2 regions of the Salinicoccus sp. ID82-1 genome follow, and region 1 is predicted to be linked to the other one. Evidence: predicted binding sites of a transcription regulator. Region 1 holds the regulator's gene; the other holds the start of a gene.
The links. The regulator Rex, encoded in region 1, represses fermentation and respiration genes when NADH is low (regulators of the CRP and FNR family bind a similar motif). The targets are predictions, from matches to a motif close to TTGTGAAATATTTCACAA.
Positions count from the first base shown of each region.

Region 2: a site for Rex is predicted at 3,479-3,496, ahead of ric (iron-sulfur cluster repair di-iron protein). Genes of this name have one in related genera too.

Region 1 is NZ_JAGFLY010000005.1:665-8,296, reverse strand. Features, by position in the region: gene J4760_RS11460 (glycoside hydrolase family 32 protein) at 113-1,582, opposite strand; gene tatC (twin-arginine translocase subunit TatC) at 1,595-2,356, opposite strand; gene J4760_RS11450 (twin-arginine translocase TatA/TatE family subunit) at 2,411-2,647, opposite strand; gene J4760_RS11445 (redox-sensing transcriptional repressor Rex) at 2,688-3,320, opposite strand; gene J4760_RS11440 (ABC-F family ATP-binding cassette domain-containing protein) at 3,458-5,371, shown strand; gene tsaD (tRNA (adenosine(37)-N6)-threonylcarbamoyltransferase complex transferase subunit TsaD) at 5,642-6,664, opposite strand; gene rimI (ribosomal protein S18-alanine N-acetyltransferase) at 6,657-7,112, opposite strand; gene tsaB (tRNA (adenosine(37)-N6)-threonylcarbamoyltransferase complex dimerization subunit type 1 TsaB) at 7,088-7,632, opposite strand, start outside.
Region 2 is NZ_JAGFLY010000001.1:79,800-87,431, forward strand. Features, by position in the region: gene J4760_RS00410 (iron-siderophore ABC transporter substrate-binding protein) at 1-535, opposite strand, end outside; gene J4760_RS00415 (DUF1028 domain-containing protein) at 824-1,486, opposite strand; gene J4760_RS00420 (glucose 1-dehydrogenase) at 1,644-2,426, shown strand; gene J4760_RS00425 (PPK2 family polyphosphate kinase) at 2,495-3,355, opposite strand; gene ric (iron-sulfur cluster repair di-iron protein) at 3,532-4,224, shown strand; gene J4760_RS00435 (hypothetical protein) at 4,286-4,444, shown strand; gene J4760_RS00440 (hypothetical protein) at 4,479-4,820, opposite strand; gene J4760_RS00445 (hypothetical protein) at 4,875-5,372, opposite strand; gene J4760_RS00450 (helix-turn-helix transcriptional regulator) at 5,396-5,575, opposite strand; gene J4760_RS00455 (copper amine oxidase) at 5,760-7,091, opposite strand; gene J4760_RS00460 (anti-sigma factor) at 7,210-7,632, opposite strand, start outside.

The DNA of each region.
Region 1 (7,632 bases):
ATCCACTTCTCCTCTCACCCTTACCGTATGTAAGTTTATAATAACAGAATACTCAATCGATTATAAGCGGAATTGAAACAATATTATGTGCAAATTCTGAAATCCGGTTCCTCTATTTCATATGGATGATCGGATTGGACGCCAGCGGCTGCATTTCGTAACGGAACATTCTGACATGACAGCTGCCCATTTCTGTGGATAATTCCACGCCTCTCGCCTTTTCCGAAGGGAATATGCGTGCTGTCATGACAGCCGCTCCGTCATTGATGAAAATTTCAACACTTGAAACATCAACGAATATCCGGAGTTTGGAAAGGGGTGCATCGAGCTTCGCCGTCCTCACAGTCCCATCGACATTTTCCGGCATTTCGCCGCTGAAAGTCGTATCAAGGGTGAGCGTGCCTGCAGTTGCATCATAGATCAGGCTCGTCTGCTCCCGTCTGCTCACTCTCAGATTGATGTATATCTGTGTCGCCGAATTTTCAAGTACATCCATCGTCAGCTCATAGCTGTCCCCATAGAAGTCCTTCATCTTCTTCGGACGATGATCGAAATAGCCTTCTGCCGTCATTTCATCCGTTCTCAGATCTGCCAGGGCCGCTGCAGGCCGCTGCTTCAGAACACCATTTTCGATGGACAGCCTGCGGGGCAGCGTCAGGCAGTGGGACCATGCGCCATCTGTCGGGTAGACCGTCTCCTTCATCCCCATCCATCCGATGATGTAACGGTTGCCAAAAGCGTCACACGTCGTCTTTGGCGCATAGAAGTCGAAACCCTGATCCAGTTCATGAAAGTCGCCATGCGACATCACCCGCTTGTCGAGGTCCGCACTGCCGAGGATATAGCCGGACTGGTAGATGTTCCAGTAGCTGTGCTGATACTTGTCGAGTCCTTGCGGACAGAACATGAGGACATGGTGCCCATCCAGTTCAAACAGCTCGGGTGACTCCCACATGAAACCGAACTGATCCAGCTCAGTTTCAAGTTCGCCTATGTAATCGAATGCTTCAGTGCCCGTGCCGGTAAAATAGAGCACACGGCCGAAGTCATCCTGGGTAGCCGCCCCCATTATCATACAATATCTTCCATTTTCTTTCCACACTTTCGGATCTTTCACAATCGGTCCATAGCCTTTCGGCGCACCTTTTATGATGGGTGATGTCCGATATGGACGGAGATGCCCCGCTTCTTCTCTGAATGCCGTATGCTGCTGGAGTGGTATGCCGCCGTCCATCACTGTATGATACACGTGCATACCATCCATTACAGAAGCGGAGCCTGAATCGGCTCCGTCCGGTAATGCATCGACTATTCCGCGATTATGATAGATGGCAAGATCATCCGATACGACGTGGTACAGATACTTTCTGCCCTCTGTCCAGAAGGGCGCCCACTGGTACAGGATGTGATATTTGCCTTCATGGTATATGAAGCCATCAAGCGCATCCATGCTGCCTGCAGGCGGCTGGATATGATACTTCTGCCGCCATGGGCTCTCCTGTGTCCTGTCAATCTGGCCTGTCCATTTTTCACTGCTGCCATCAAGCGCCAGAGATGCTCTGGCATCCGGATCGAATTTCACCTGGAATACCCCCTAGTCGGAATCCAATGATTCTTCTAATGCTTTCTGCTCTGCTTTCAGATGTCTGCGATAGCCGATTTTGGAAATGTAGATGCTGATTTCATAAAGAATGATCATCGGTATGGTAAGCAGTATATGTGTCATTACATCCGGCGGTGCAACGAGTGCCGCAACCACCAGCAGGATGAAATAGGCGTATTTCCTGTTCTGCTTGAGAAATGCCGGTGTCAAAAGGCCGAGCTGCGTCAGGAAAAGTACAAGAATCGGCATCTGGAATATGACACCGAACGGCAGTACCGTCCTGAACAGGAAGCCGAAATACTGGTTGATTCCGATGGTGTTCTCAATCCCCATCTCCTCGGACAGTTCAAAAGTGAACTGGATGATATAGGGTACAAGAATAAAGTAGCCAAAAGCCATACCGAGCAGCATGAGTACCATGACAATCGGTATGTAGCCCAAAGTAAGCTTTCTTTCGTTACTGTACAGCCCCGGGGAGACAAATGCCCAGAGCTGGTAGAGTATCGCCGGCAGCACGATGACAAATCCGATGACAATGATGATCATCAGGTATATCTTCAGGGGATCGGTCACCTGGAATGCGTGCATCTGGATCGTCTCCGTCCACGGTGCATTCTGCATCTGGTAGATCAGTGGTTTGGACAGGAAGAATCCGATGACCAGGGCGCCGACAAAAAAGTACATGACAATCAGCAGCCGCTTCCTCAATTCATCCAGATGCTCGGTGATCTCCCTTTTTTCCGAGTCGTTCATACTTCATTTTCACCTCTTTAAAAAAAAGGTGGCTTCCGCCACCTCTTCATACCTTTATGCTTTAGTTTCTTCAACTTTTTCGACTTCGACTGTTTCGATTTTCTTCGGTTGTTTCTTTCTATCGTTGTCGTCTTCGTCGTCATCGTCGTCAGTGGCGAGACCTTTGGTTGCATCTTTAAACTCTCTTAAAGTGGAACCCATCGCGCGTCCGAACTGCGGCAATTTTTTAGGTCCAAATATGATCAATGCTACAACAGCAATTACGATCATACTTGTCGGGCCTACTGCCATCAGTGTCACCGGCATTAATGTTTCGAGCATAGTATCCCTCCTAGATATGTTTCATATAAAAGAATAGTGCCTGCAATTCAACGCTCAAATCTATATTATGGACATAGATTTCATCACTTACATTCAATCTGATCGGTGTGAAGTTGAGTATGCCTTTGATGCCAGCTTCCACCAGACGTTCAGCCATATCCTGGCTGACTTCTGCCGGCAGCGTGAGTATCGCAACATCTATGCTATGTCTACTGATCAGATCCTCAAGCTCATCCGAATGATATACTGTCGTGCCATTGATGGATGTCCCGACAATCTGAGCATTACTATCAAAAGCAGCTACCACATTCATTCTATCATTTATGCTGCTGAATTTGTAGTTTAATAATGCACTGCCCAGGTTGCCCGCTCCAATGATTGCCACATTTCTCACTTCATTACCCTGGATATGCTCCATGAAGAAATTCAATAGGCTCTTGACGTTGTAGCCGTAGCCCTTCCTGCCAAGTTCACCAAAATAGGAGAAGTCTCTCCGGATTGTGGCTGAATCGATATCCAGTGCTTCGCTGATTTCCCTTGAGGAAACTCTGTCTACACTGGTCTTCTCGGCATTTTTGAAAAATCTATAGTATAAAGGGAGACGTTTCATTGTTGCGTTTGGGATTTTCTTTTTACTGTTCAAATGTCCCACACCTCTTCTATTGCACTCTGTCGGTATATTATAGCATATCTCCATTTTCGTAGTGTAGTCATTGTCACTTAATTTCATCGTTTTTTTGACTTGTTTGTTGTAAAATTGAATGAAGTGGGGGAATTCATATGATAGTAATGCAATTAGGAAATGTAGGGAAATCTTTCGGTACAGACCGGATTTTTTCAAATATAAATCTTGAAATAAAAAAAGGTGAAACCGTCGGCATCGTCGGCAAGAATGGCGCCGGCAAGACGACGCTGATGAAGATGATGGCGGGTGAACTCGGTGTCGAGGACGGCCGGATCACGACGCCGAAAGGCATCGCGATCGGCTATCTCACCCAGCAGATGACACTGGAGTCATCCCAGACCGTCCGTGATGAAATGATGCGGCCCTTTGCCGGGCTGCTGCGCACCCAGGAGGAGATGAATGCCACCACCGCATGGCTGGCAGCACATGACTACGAGGATCCGGCATACAGCGACCAGCTGGAAAAATACGATCGGCTGCAGAACACTTTCGAATCAAAGGGCGGCTACACGATCGATGCCCAGATCAAGACCGTGCTCACCGGCCTCAACTTTTCCGGCAGTGATCTTGATCGCAATGTCGATGCGTTCTCAGGTGGTCAGAAGACACGGCTCGCGCTCGGACAGATGCTGCTGTCGAAGCCCGACCTGCTGCTGCTCGATGAACCGACCAACCACCTGGATATGCAGACGGTGGCATGGCTCGAACAGTATCTGAACAGCTTTACAGGCGCAATCGCGATCATCAGCCACGACCGCTACTTCCTCGATCGGACGGTGGATAAGATCTTTGAAGTGGAGATGCACAGAGGAACACTCTACCACACCAACTATACGAAGTATGTCAAAGAGAAGGAGAAGAACTTCAGCCTTCAGGTGAAAGCATATGAACACCAGCAGAAGGAGATCAGGCAGCTTGAGACCTTTGTTGAGAAAAATATAGCGAGAGCCTCCACGAGCAATATGGCAAAAAGCAGACGCAAGAAGCTTGAGCATATGGATCGTATGGAGACGCCGATGATCGACCGCAAAAGTGCACGGTTCTCCTTTGACATAAAGCGTGAGAGCGGCAATGATGTGCTGAGAATCAAATCGCTCGCCATCGGATATGAGGAGACACTGAATAGCGGCATCAGTCTGAATGTCGACAAGGGGGACCGGCTCGCCATCATCGGTCCGAACGGTATCGGCAAGTCCACACTTGTAAAGACGATCGCCAAGGAACTGCCGCGGCACGACGGGGAAATCATCTATGGTACAAATGTCTCGATCGGCTACTACGACCAGAAGCAGGCGGAATTCACTTCCAACAGGAATGTATTGGAAGAACTGTGGCATGAGTACCCCGAAATGAACGAAAGCGACGTGCGTAAGGTGCTTGGACGCTTCCTGTTCACCCAGGAGGAGGTACTGAAAAGCGTCAATGACCTGAGCGGCGGAGAAAAGGCCCGCATACAGCTTGCTAGGCTGATGCTCGAGAAGAACAATCTGCTCATTCTCGATGAGCCGACCAACCACCTCGACATAGACAGCAAGGAAGTGCTTGAAGCTGCACTGCAGAATTTCCCTGGTACCATCCTGTTCGTCTCGCATGACCGCTATTTCATCGACCGCATCGCTACCAAGATTGTCGAAATGGATCAGCAGCATGTCCAGGTCTATAATGGAGATTACAGCTACTACCGGCATAAGAAGGATGAGCAGGCCTCACTCACCATCCAGGCGGAAAGCAGCCAGCCGGTCGAGCAGAATGATTTGGACTACCGGCATCAGAAGCAGAAGCGGAATGAGATGCAGAAACTGAAACGCAGTGCAGCCAGAATGGAAGAAAGCATCCTTGAACTGGAAGAGGAGATTGCGCAGATTGAAGAAAAGCTGGCCGAACCTGAAGTATACGGGGACTACGAGAAGGCGTCCGAATACGACCAGCAGCTGAATGATCGGAAAGAGGCACTCGAACAGCAGATGCTGGAATGGGAAGCGCTCGAGGAGCAGATTGAAGAAGTATAGGATGCGAACATATATTCCTTTTCTTGTATCAGTAGCAATGGATGGAATACACAGCTCTATACACAATGAGAAGTGCTCTGCATCAGGGGTTTGCGGGTTTCATCCACAAAATAAACAAGTTATCCACAAATCTGTACACACTTATATCCCCAGGGTGCTGGCCTTAAGGCAAGCTTTCAGTAATATTATCAACAAGTTATCCACAACCCGCATCGAAACAGATGTTCCATATCCAAAGAAAAAGGGCAATCCCGGTGAGGGATTGCCTTTTTAAATGCTGTATTCTTCTATATCAATATAGTTTCTGCCATTCAGGTCGAGACCACCGAATGCCTTATTATTGTAGAGATGATAAGCTGCAGCGCCGATCATTGCCGCATTATCGGTACAATATTTCAAAGCAGGAATGCTGAGTTTTATATCGTTCTCCTGGCAGAGCTCTTCAAATTGTGCCCGGAGTCCGCTGTTGGCTGCCACACCACCTGCTATGATCAGATTTTCAACTTCATAGTCCGCTACTGCCTGCATTGTCTTTTTAGTCAGTACATCAATGACGCTCTCCTGGAAGCTTCTTGCTACATCCGCATCCTTCACTTCAAGATCTTTCTGCCTATGGTTGTGCAGTGTATTGATCACCGCAGACTTCAGACCGCTGAAGCTGAAATCGTAACTGCCGGGTTCAAGGTAGGGTCTTGGAAAGTTGAAGCTATCCTCGCCTTCCTTGCTGAGACGGTCGATATGAGGACCACCAGGGTACGGCAGTCCGATGACCCTGGCAACTTTGTCGTATGCTTCACCGACCGCATCATCCCTCGTTTCCCCGATGACCTCAAAGGACATGTGATCTTTCATGTAGATCAGTTCGGTATGACCGCCGGAGACGATGAGGGAGACGAGTGGGAACTGCAGCTCCTCCTCGAGCTGGTTGGCATATATATGACCTGCGATATGATGGACGGGAATCAAAGGCAGATTGTGGGCAAAGCTGAATGCCTTGGCCGCATTGATGCCGACCAATAGTGCCCCAATCAGCCCGGGACCTTCAGTCACTGCCACAGCAGATAGATCTGCTGGCGTCAGGCCTGCCGTCTCGAGTGCTTCTTCAATCACTACTGTTATGGTTTCGACATGGTGTCTTGAAGCGACTTCCGGTACTACACCACCAAAACGTTTATGACTCTCAATCTGACTGACAACGACATTGGCCAGTATTTCATTGCCGTTTCTGACGAGGCTGCATGCTGTTTCATCACAGCTCGTCTCGATACTCAGTATAATGACATCTTCATTCATCCAGCTTCACCCACATGACATGTGCATCCTTTCCCTGTCCATAGTAATCCTTGCGGATCCCTCCATAGAGGAATCCTTCCTTTTCATAAAGCTTCATTGCCCGATCATTATCTACACTTACTTCGAGTGACAGTATGCCTGCAGACTTTCCTGCATATGCCTTGGCATGCTGCATCAGCTGATGGCCATAGCCCTGCCCCTGCTCTTCGCTGCTGACGGCAATTGTTGTAATCTGGCTCTGATCGATGACCAGCCACATGCCGCAGTAGCCGACCACGCTGCCTTCCTTTTCAATGACAAAGTAATAGGCGAACTGGTTGGCGGTCAGTTCTCTCAGGAACGATTCAATATTCCATGATGTATGAGGAAAGGAAGCACATTCGATTTCATACACGGCTTCCAGGTCGTCAATCGTCATTTTTCTTATGGTTGTGTACGTTCCATCCAATTCTTCTCAGCCTCCGATACTTTCAGATATTCAGGCACCATACTATGGATGTCTTCCTGACGCAGCATGGATCCATATTTTTCAACGGTACTGACACGCGGTACTGTATGGAGGAATGATGCGACATTCTCACTGAACTTCTCCTCGCCATCCAGAAGCAGCTGATGCGCTTGATGGCCTTCCATATGCTCAAGCAATGCATCAAGGGATCTGTATCCAGCCGGCAGAACCTCTTCCATTTCATCATGTTCCACCCGATGGACTGCACTGTATACATTACCCCTCCTGCCATCAAATAGCGGAGCCAGTATACCTTCCCTATTGCTTGATGCCGTAATGACAGCCAGAGAGGATACGGAATAAAGATCCACCCCGAGCGCATGCGCCAATGTCTTCGCAACAGTGACACCGATGCGGACACCAGTATAGGAACCCGGTCCGCGTGCGACGATGATACGGTCGATATCCTTTCTTTCATATCCGGTCATATCAAACAGCTGGCTGATATGGACCATCACTG
Region 2 (7,632 bases), on a different contig from region 1:
GGTATGCAACAACCGATGCAATTTCACTCAGCAGGTCGTAGTCTTCCTGTGTAATGCCGGAGTAGGCTGCAAGGATGACATCCGGATTGGAATCGGAGATGGCTTCAAAATCAAGACCGTCCGTATCCTGGAAGACATTCGGGTCTTCCACACCGAGTTCATCGAGCTTCTCCTTCGTCCAAGGGAGGAGACCGCTGTCATCCTGCACGCCGAAGTTCGCTGCCGAGAAACCGACAGGCTCGACACCCAGAGCAAGCGCAACATCCTGGTTGCCCCATTGGATGGTCGCAACACGCTCAGGCTTTTCTTCGATCACTGTTTCGCCGAATGCATGTTCAACCGTGATTGGATAGATCGCACTTTCCTCAGATGATGCCTCTGTGCTTTCTTCAGTACTTTCTTCATTTGATGCGCTGCCACTGCCTGCTTCCTCAGTGGAGGCTGCCTCTTCCTGGTTGGAGCAACCGACAATGAATACGAAAATCAACGCAGCGATAAGTAGGGGGAGAAATGGTCGTTTACCAAATGTGTGCATTCTATTCTTCCTTTCCGTTCTATAATGGGGCGAAAAGTGCCCTCTGACTGTTGTCCGCCTTGTGATATGTAGCATCTGAAACTTAATTGAAAATGATTCTCATTCCCAATTAACTTTAATCTATAACTTTCCCAATCGTCTGTCAAGGATGAGGAGAAGATCTTAAGGCGAAAGTTTGAATATTTCAGAATAGAAGGCAAATATAGATGTAAAGTGTATTTATATAGAAGGAAAAATAAAAGCCACCATGGAAATGGTGGCGAGTCGTCCAGTACATATTTTGCTATACTACTTGAAATTATGTTTCTTCGGCATGTCCGGGATGAAAGGCAGAAGCTGTTCTTTTGCCACTTCATACACACGCGTCAGTTCCGCTACCGGATCCTCATGCTCATCCACACGGAGATCCACAAGCGGGTAGTCCTCCGTATCGTAGACTTTGAGTGCCGCAGACTGCTTGCCGCGTTTGTCTCCGCCTGCTTTCTGACCTGCCTGCAGTGCACGAAGCAGTCTTTCCGATAATTCCAGGTCGGAATGGATGACAAACGTCCGCTGCATGTCGGTGAGCGTCTTTTCATTTACGAGCATATTGCCGGCAACAACAAAGCCGTCCCCTTCGAAGTGGTTGTAATAGCCTTCACATTCATCACCCGAGAAAGCAGCAGTATTACCATCGGCATCCACAATCGCAAACTGCCTGTACTCCAGGTCCTGTTCTTCAGAAATGATTTTGTTCTTCGCTTCCGCAGCAGTCATCCCGGAGCCGAGGTACCGAAGCCCCCTGATACCGATATACGGATTGACAAATGACTGTGTCGCAATCGCACCCGTTCCAGCCTTTACAAATGGGACCAGCATACCGACAGCCGGCAGTTTTGTTGAGACAGCCACACCCAGTTGCCCCGTTTTCGGACATCTGGCTGTAATGGAGAAAGTATTTAGTTCCAGCATGGATCATCCACCTCTATGTGTTTATTTGATATTCTTCTTATTACCAATCTACACTAGATTGTAACAAGTGCCAATCAGTTTACTTTTTGTAACTTTTGTCCTAACGTAGTAGTTGAAACCGTTTGAATACGGTTACACAACTATAGGAGGTCATACAATGGGAAGATTGCAGGACAAGGTTATTCTGATTACTGGCGGAGCAAGTGGACTTGGACAGGCGGCTGCCATCCAGGCAGCCAAAGAAGGCGCAAAACTGTCACTTGTCGATCTGAATGCAGAAACACTGGAAGAGACACAGAAAATCATCAAGGATAGTGTATCCGATGCAGAAGTGCTGATGATCACCGCTGATGTTTCCGATGAAGCGGCAGTGAGAACTTATGTCGACCAGACGGTATCCGAGTTCGGACGCATTGATGGATTTTTCAACAATGCCGGTATCGAAGGTAAACAGAATCTGACAGAGAACTATGGCAGTGACGAATTCGGCAAAGTCGTCGGCATCAACCTGAACGGCGTATTCTATGGTATGAAGTACGTACTTGAAGTGATGAAGAAGCAGGGCTCAGGATCCATCGTCAACACTGCATCCGTCGGGGGCATCCGCGGTGTCGGCAACCAGTCCGGCTATGCAGCAAGCAAGCACGGTGTCGTCGGTCTGACACGCAACTCCGCAGTGGAGTATGGTGAATTCGGTGTCAGCATCAATGCCATCGCACCGGGTGCCATCATGACAGCCATGGTCGAAGGATCACTGCGTCAGATAGGCGGCGACAACTGGGAGGAAGCCGGCAAGGAATTCGTCAGCGTCAATCCGATGAAACGCTTCGGCAGACCAGAAGAAGTCGCTGCCCTCGTATCCTTCCTGCTCAGTCAGGAATCCCAGTTCATCAATGGTGCAACAATTCCGATCGATGGTGGTCAATCCTATAAATATTAAGCAGTAAACGATGATGCAGATGAAACCCGATTCCAGTTAAGGAGTCGGGTTTCTTATTTTGCTGAGTACTACTCTTTCTCAAGCCTCTTGATATATTCCTCGAGCTTTTCCTTGTCTTCACCGGTCGTTTCTGGATATTTCGGATCAAGCCGCTCCAGCAGATCGAGCATGATCTCGTTCACCAGGCGGCGGCTGTGCCATTCGTCATCTGCTGGCAAGACGAACCATGGCGCGTAATCGGTTGATGTTTCGTTCAGCATATCCTCGAATACTTTCTGATACTCATCCCAGTGCTCCCGCTCTTCAACATCCGAGAAGGAGAATTCCCATTGTTTATCCGGATTTTTCATCCGCTCCAGCAGACGTCTTTTCTGTTCATCCTTAGACATATGAAAGAAGAATTTGACGATATGGAAATTGTTCTGGTAAAGGTATTTCTCAAAATTTCTGATCTGCTCAAAACGGAGGGACCAGATTGTAGTCTCATCTGCACCCTCAGGATAATCTCCTTCGAGCAGAACATCATGGATGCGGGGCGCAATGACTTCCTCATAATGGGAACGGTTCAAAATGCCGACTTCACCGCGCGCCGGCAGGGCGTTATGCAGGCGCCACAAATAATCATGCTTCATTTCCTCTTCAGTCGGCTTGCTCAAAGTCGTCGTCTTCAGACCCTGGGGGTTGAGGTTTACGAATATATGGCTGATCGATTCATCTTTCCCGGCAGCATCCAGCGCCTGCAGCACAACGAGGATTCCGTGCTTCTCCTCGGCATTCATTTTCATATGCAGGTCCTTGAGCTTTTTTACCAATGGGGGGATGATTTCATCTCTGATCTTCTCATTGTCATTCGTCTTATTCTCAGTCGTCGGGTAGTCACTGAGCTTTATTTTTTCATCACCTGTTACTTTGTAATAATTAAGATTCATACCTATCCGCTCCTTTTTAGAGTAGTACCCATAAGGGTTCCAATTAAACGCAGAATACATATGAATCATCTGTCACTAAACGTTCAATAGTTGACATGATCGTTGTGACTAAAAATCAGAATAGTGTGATACATTAAACATGTATAAAAAATATATGTTTAAGTGGGAGTGTTATTATGACAGCAGTCAGTGAAAAGATGTGGGTCAGTGATATCGTCAAGGAAATTCCCAAGAGCGCAGATATATTCAGGAAAAACAGGATCGACTACTGCTGTGGTGGCAGGATGCCGCTGGCAGAAGCGGTGGAAGCACGGGGTCTTGATCTCGAGAGCATGATGGAGAAGATCGATAATATCGATCAGCATGAAGGCGGTGGCATCGATGTGAAATATCTGGATGCGGCAGCCATCATCACCTTTATCCAGAACAGATACCATGAGGAGCTGATGAATGAACTTTCAGCACTGGCACCTTATGTGACGAAACTTGCCAGAAAGCATGGACCGGACGAGCCGCACCTCGTGAGACTTGAGGAAATGTACCGGACGTTGAAAAATGAAATGTTGGCACATACGGAAGATGAGGATAGAAATGTATTTCCGCTGATCATGGAATTCATGAAGGATACGACTTCTGATCTTGTGGAAACAGTGAAACCGCATGTTGAAGGGCTTGAAGCGGACCATGAAGCGGTCGGCGATATTTTGAAGGAGATGCGGGACATCACGGATGATTTCACACCACATGAATCGGCATGTGGCACGTATAGACTTGTATATGCCAGACTGGAAAAGCTTGAGAAGGACACATTGGAGCATGTGCATCTTGAAAATAATGTACTGTTTGAAAGAGTAAGAAAGGCAATCTAGCTTCCATATGATTTGTTGGAATATTCAGGTAATGTTATGATGGTCGAAAGGGGTGTGATGAATGAATAGACACTACACTGGGCGAGAGGACTATTTGATGGAGTATCGCAAAAACGACTACGAACCTTTGCAGCTGAATGTTCAAAGAAAACCCGACACGATCATGGAGTTTGCATTCTGGGGAATGTGGACGCTCATTAAACACCTGATCATCCGTTAGAGAACAAGAAAGGGAAGGCATTCAGCCTTCCCTTTTACTGTGCAGCGGTTTTCTGGTTTCTGCGATACGTAAAAAACGTGCTTGTTATTGCGGTGCCCATCGCAATCCAGAACATGCCTGAACCCGGATGAAAGTCGATATGGGACGTGCCGCCGAACTGATCCAGTACTACGACCAGGGACAGAATGTACATCTCGAAGAGAAGAACAAACTGCCATGACTCCTGTCTTTTTATACCGGTCTCTTTGTATTGGATGTGGTTGGCGATGATATCTGCGATTGCCAATATGATGAGCAGCGCGAAGACGGCTTTCTGGCTTTGCCGGGTGGAGATGGAGAGTCCAGAGAACTGATCCATGATAACCATGAGCGACAAGAAAACGATACTCAACAATGTAAGTATACTGTGAATCCTGATGACATCATCCCCTTATTCCTCTTCCATTTTTCGAAAGCGTCTGACGCGAATTTCTCCTGATATAATATTAACAAAAATCAGAATAATTGTGAATGACAGGATGCTGCTTATGAACATCAGCAGGCTGAATTCAAAACTGCGGGAAACAAGGCTTCTGACGAGCAACTCAGCCAGTGTCATGAAAATGGCGCCGGCAATGGATTCCATAAGGTAGATGCCGAATCGTCCGGCGAAGCGCCCTTTCTTATAAGGCAGTTCCTTTCTTGCGATGGGTGAGTAGATCAGATCATCGGTTTCATTTCTGAATGCGATTACGGAGAAGACAATGAATGACACCATAACAAAATAAAGATCATTCTGAACCATGTTGGTGTCCCAGATTTCCATTGCGACAAGCAGCATGCGGACGATCATATAGCTCCATATGAGCAGCAGGGTGATGAGTGCGGCGTTACCTGCGGATTTCCTTTTACGTTCATCCCCTATGAAACGGTCAAAAAGCTTTTCCATGAAACCCCATCCTTTGTCATTTATTATGAATCCCAAAACAGATCGTCAAGTGTGCAGTCGAGTGTCTTGCATATCCTTATGCACAGGGCGAGCGAAGGATTGTATTCTCCCTTTTCTATCAGGTTGATGGTCTGCCTGCTGACACCTGTTTTCTGTGCCAGGTCCTTCTGGGTGAGATCCAGGGCGGCACGTGCGCTTTTCATTTTCAAATTCTTTGCCAAGAAATCACCTCTTCTTTATAAGTATATTATACCATTCTAAAAGTAAAATATATATTACTTTAATTTATATATAGACGTTATTCGAATATGTAAATATAAAACAGCCGGCCCCTGGAGGTAGGGCCGGCTGATGGTTCAATCTATTGGTATGGGTTGGAACGCTTGATTACTGGTTTCTTGCTCTGAGTCTGAACAGTACGGCTGAGAGCAGTGCGATACCAGCAATGATGCTGATCAATAGTGCGTTGTTCTGCTCTGGAGCCATTGCGGTATTCGGCATTTCTTCAGGCATTTCGGACATGAACATGTCTGGCATTTGTGTCACGATTGCACTGGCGAGCCCTTTACTTGGATTGAACATGTGATGATATGCTTCGCGAGTCTGGTCATATGCGACTTCATAATCACCGCTGGAGTAGGCATCGAATGCACCGATCAGCTGGTTGACGTGCATTTCGAGTCCTTCTGCAAGCGTGCCACTTGCCAGATTGCCTTCTGTTGCTGTTTCCATGAATTTCGAGAATTCTTCTTTATACATATTGAGATTATTCAGTGCTTCTTCCTGTGCCGCTGTGTCTTCTGCAGCTGTGGCATTAACATAGTCGACGAAGTAGCCGATATGCTCAGCCCACATTGCTTTAAACTGCTGTCCGGCTTCTTCACCGTAGACACCTGTAACTGCTTCTGTCAGACCTTGTGTGTTGTTGCTCAAAGCTTGGGCGGATGCTTCGAAGTCCTCAGCGCCGTCAATACCGTTCTGCATGGCCATGGCTGCAAGGCCAGCGTGTTCACTGAACAGGTAGTTCAGATCGGAACGGAGGTCAGCTGCTTTTGTTGCTGGATCCGTGTTATTGAACTGATCCGGGAACTGGTCGGCAATGGCTGTAGAAAGTCCTTTACTCACCATGTACATGTGGTGGATTGCTTCTCTTTCATACTGGTAGGCTGTTTCATAGTCGCCCATGACGTATGCATCAAATGCACCGATCAGCTGGTTGACGTGCATCTGCAGACCGTCTGCCAATGCACCTGCTTCAAGGCGTTCATCGGTTGCTGTTTCAAGGAACTGGGAGAAGTCCTGGCGATACTGAGCAAGTTCATTCAGTGCAGTTTCCTTGGCACCTTCATCACCTGCAGCTGTCGCGTTTACATAATCGACGAAGTAGCCGATATGTTCGCTCCACATTGTCTTGAACTGCTGTCCGGCTTCTTCACCGTATACAGAGCCGATTGTGCTGGAAAGTTCGTCAGTATTCTCACTCAATGCAGCGGCACTTTCTTCGAAATCTTCTGCACCGTCAGCACCTTTTCTCATTGTTTCGACTGCGAGGAAGGCGTGCTCACTAAGTAGATGATCCAGTGTCGATCTGAGTTCTGCGGCTTCAGTGTCTACAGTCACCATCATCTCTTCCTGGTGAGTATCGGCCTGTGCAAGACCCGCATTTGTTGCGAGTAGAGCTGCAGCTGTCGGTACGACAAGCAATTTCTTGAAATCCATTCAAAATCACACTCCTTTGTTTTGTTTACACCCTGTATACGCGGGCAGTTTTTATTTGGATCACTATTTTTATAAAAAAATAAAAAACCGTTCCGAAAAATTTTCGGAACGGTTCTGTCTATAGTTCTGCCGACATGACGATATCGCCTTCAGGCAGCTGGTTGTGTGGGGAAGGTTCGACTGTAATAGCGACCGTATCCCAGTCGATTTCAGTATTTTCATCCATATTGAAGACGACATAACCCTGTCCCTCTTCATTTGGAACAAGTGTACCTGCACGGTAAGGATTGCCTTCTTTCATCAGCCAGACCTGATAGACTTCATCCTCGTTGAGATTGGTGAAGTTACTGGCTTCAAGGACAAGCGTCTGTCCATCTTCACCTTCATGCAGTGCGACTTTCGCATCCATATCGAGTGTTTCTGAAGTGGGGGACAGTGAAATTGCACTTTCTTCTTGAAGCAGCACTTCTGCAAGGTCCGCAGTCTCTTCACGACCGGCCAGCATGTAGACATTGCCGAGAACTGAAAGGAGCAGGGCAGC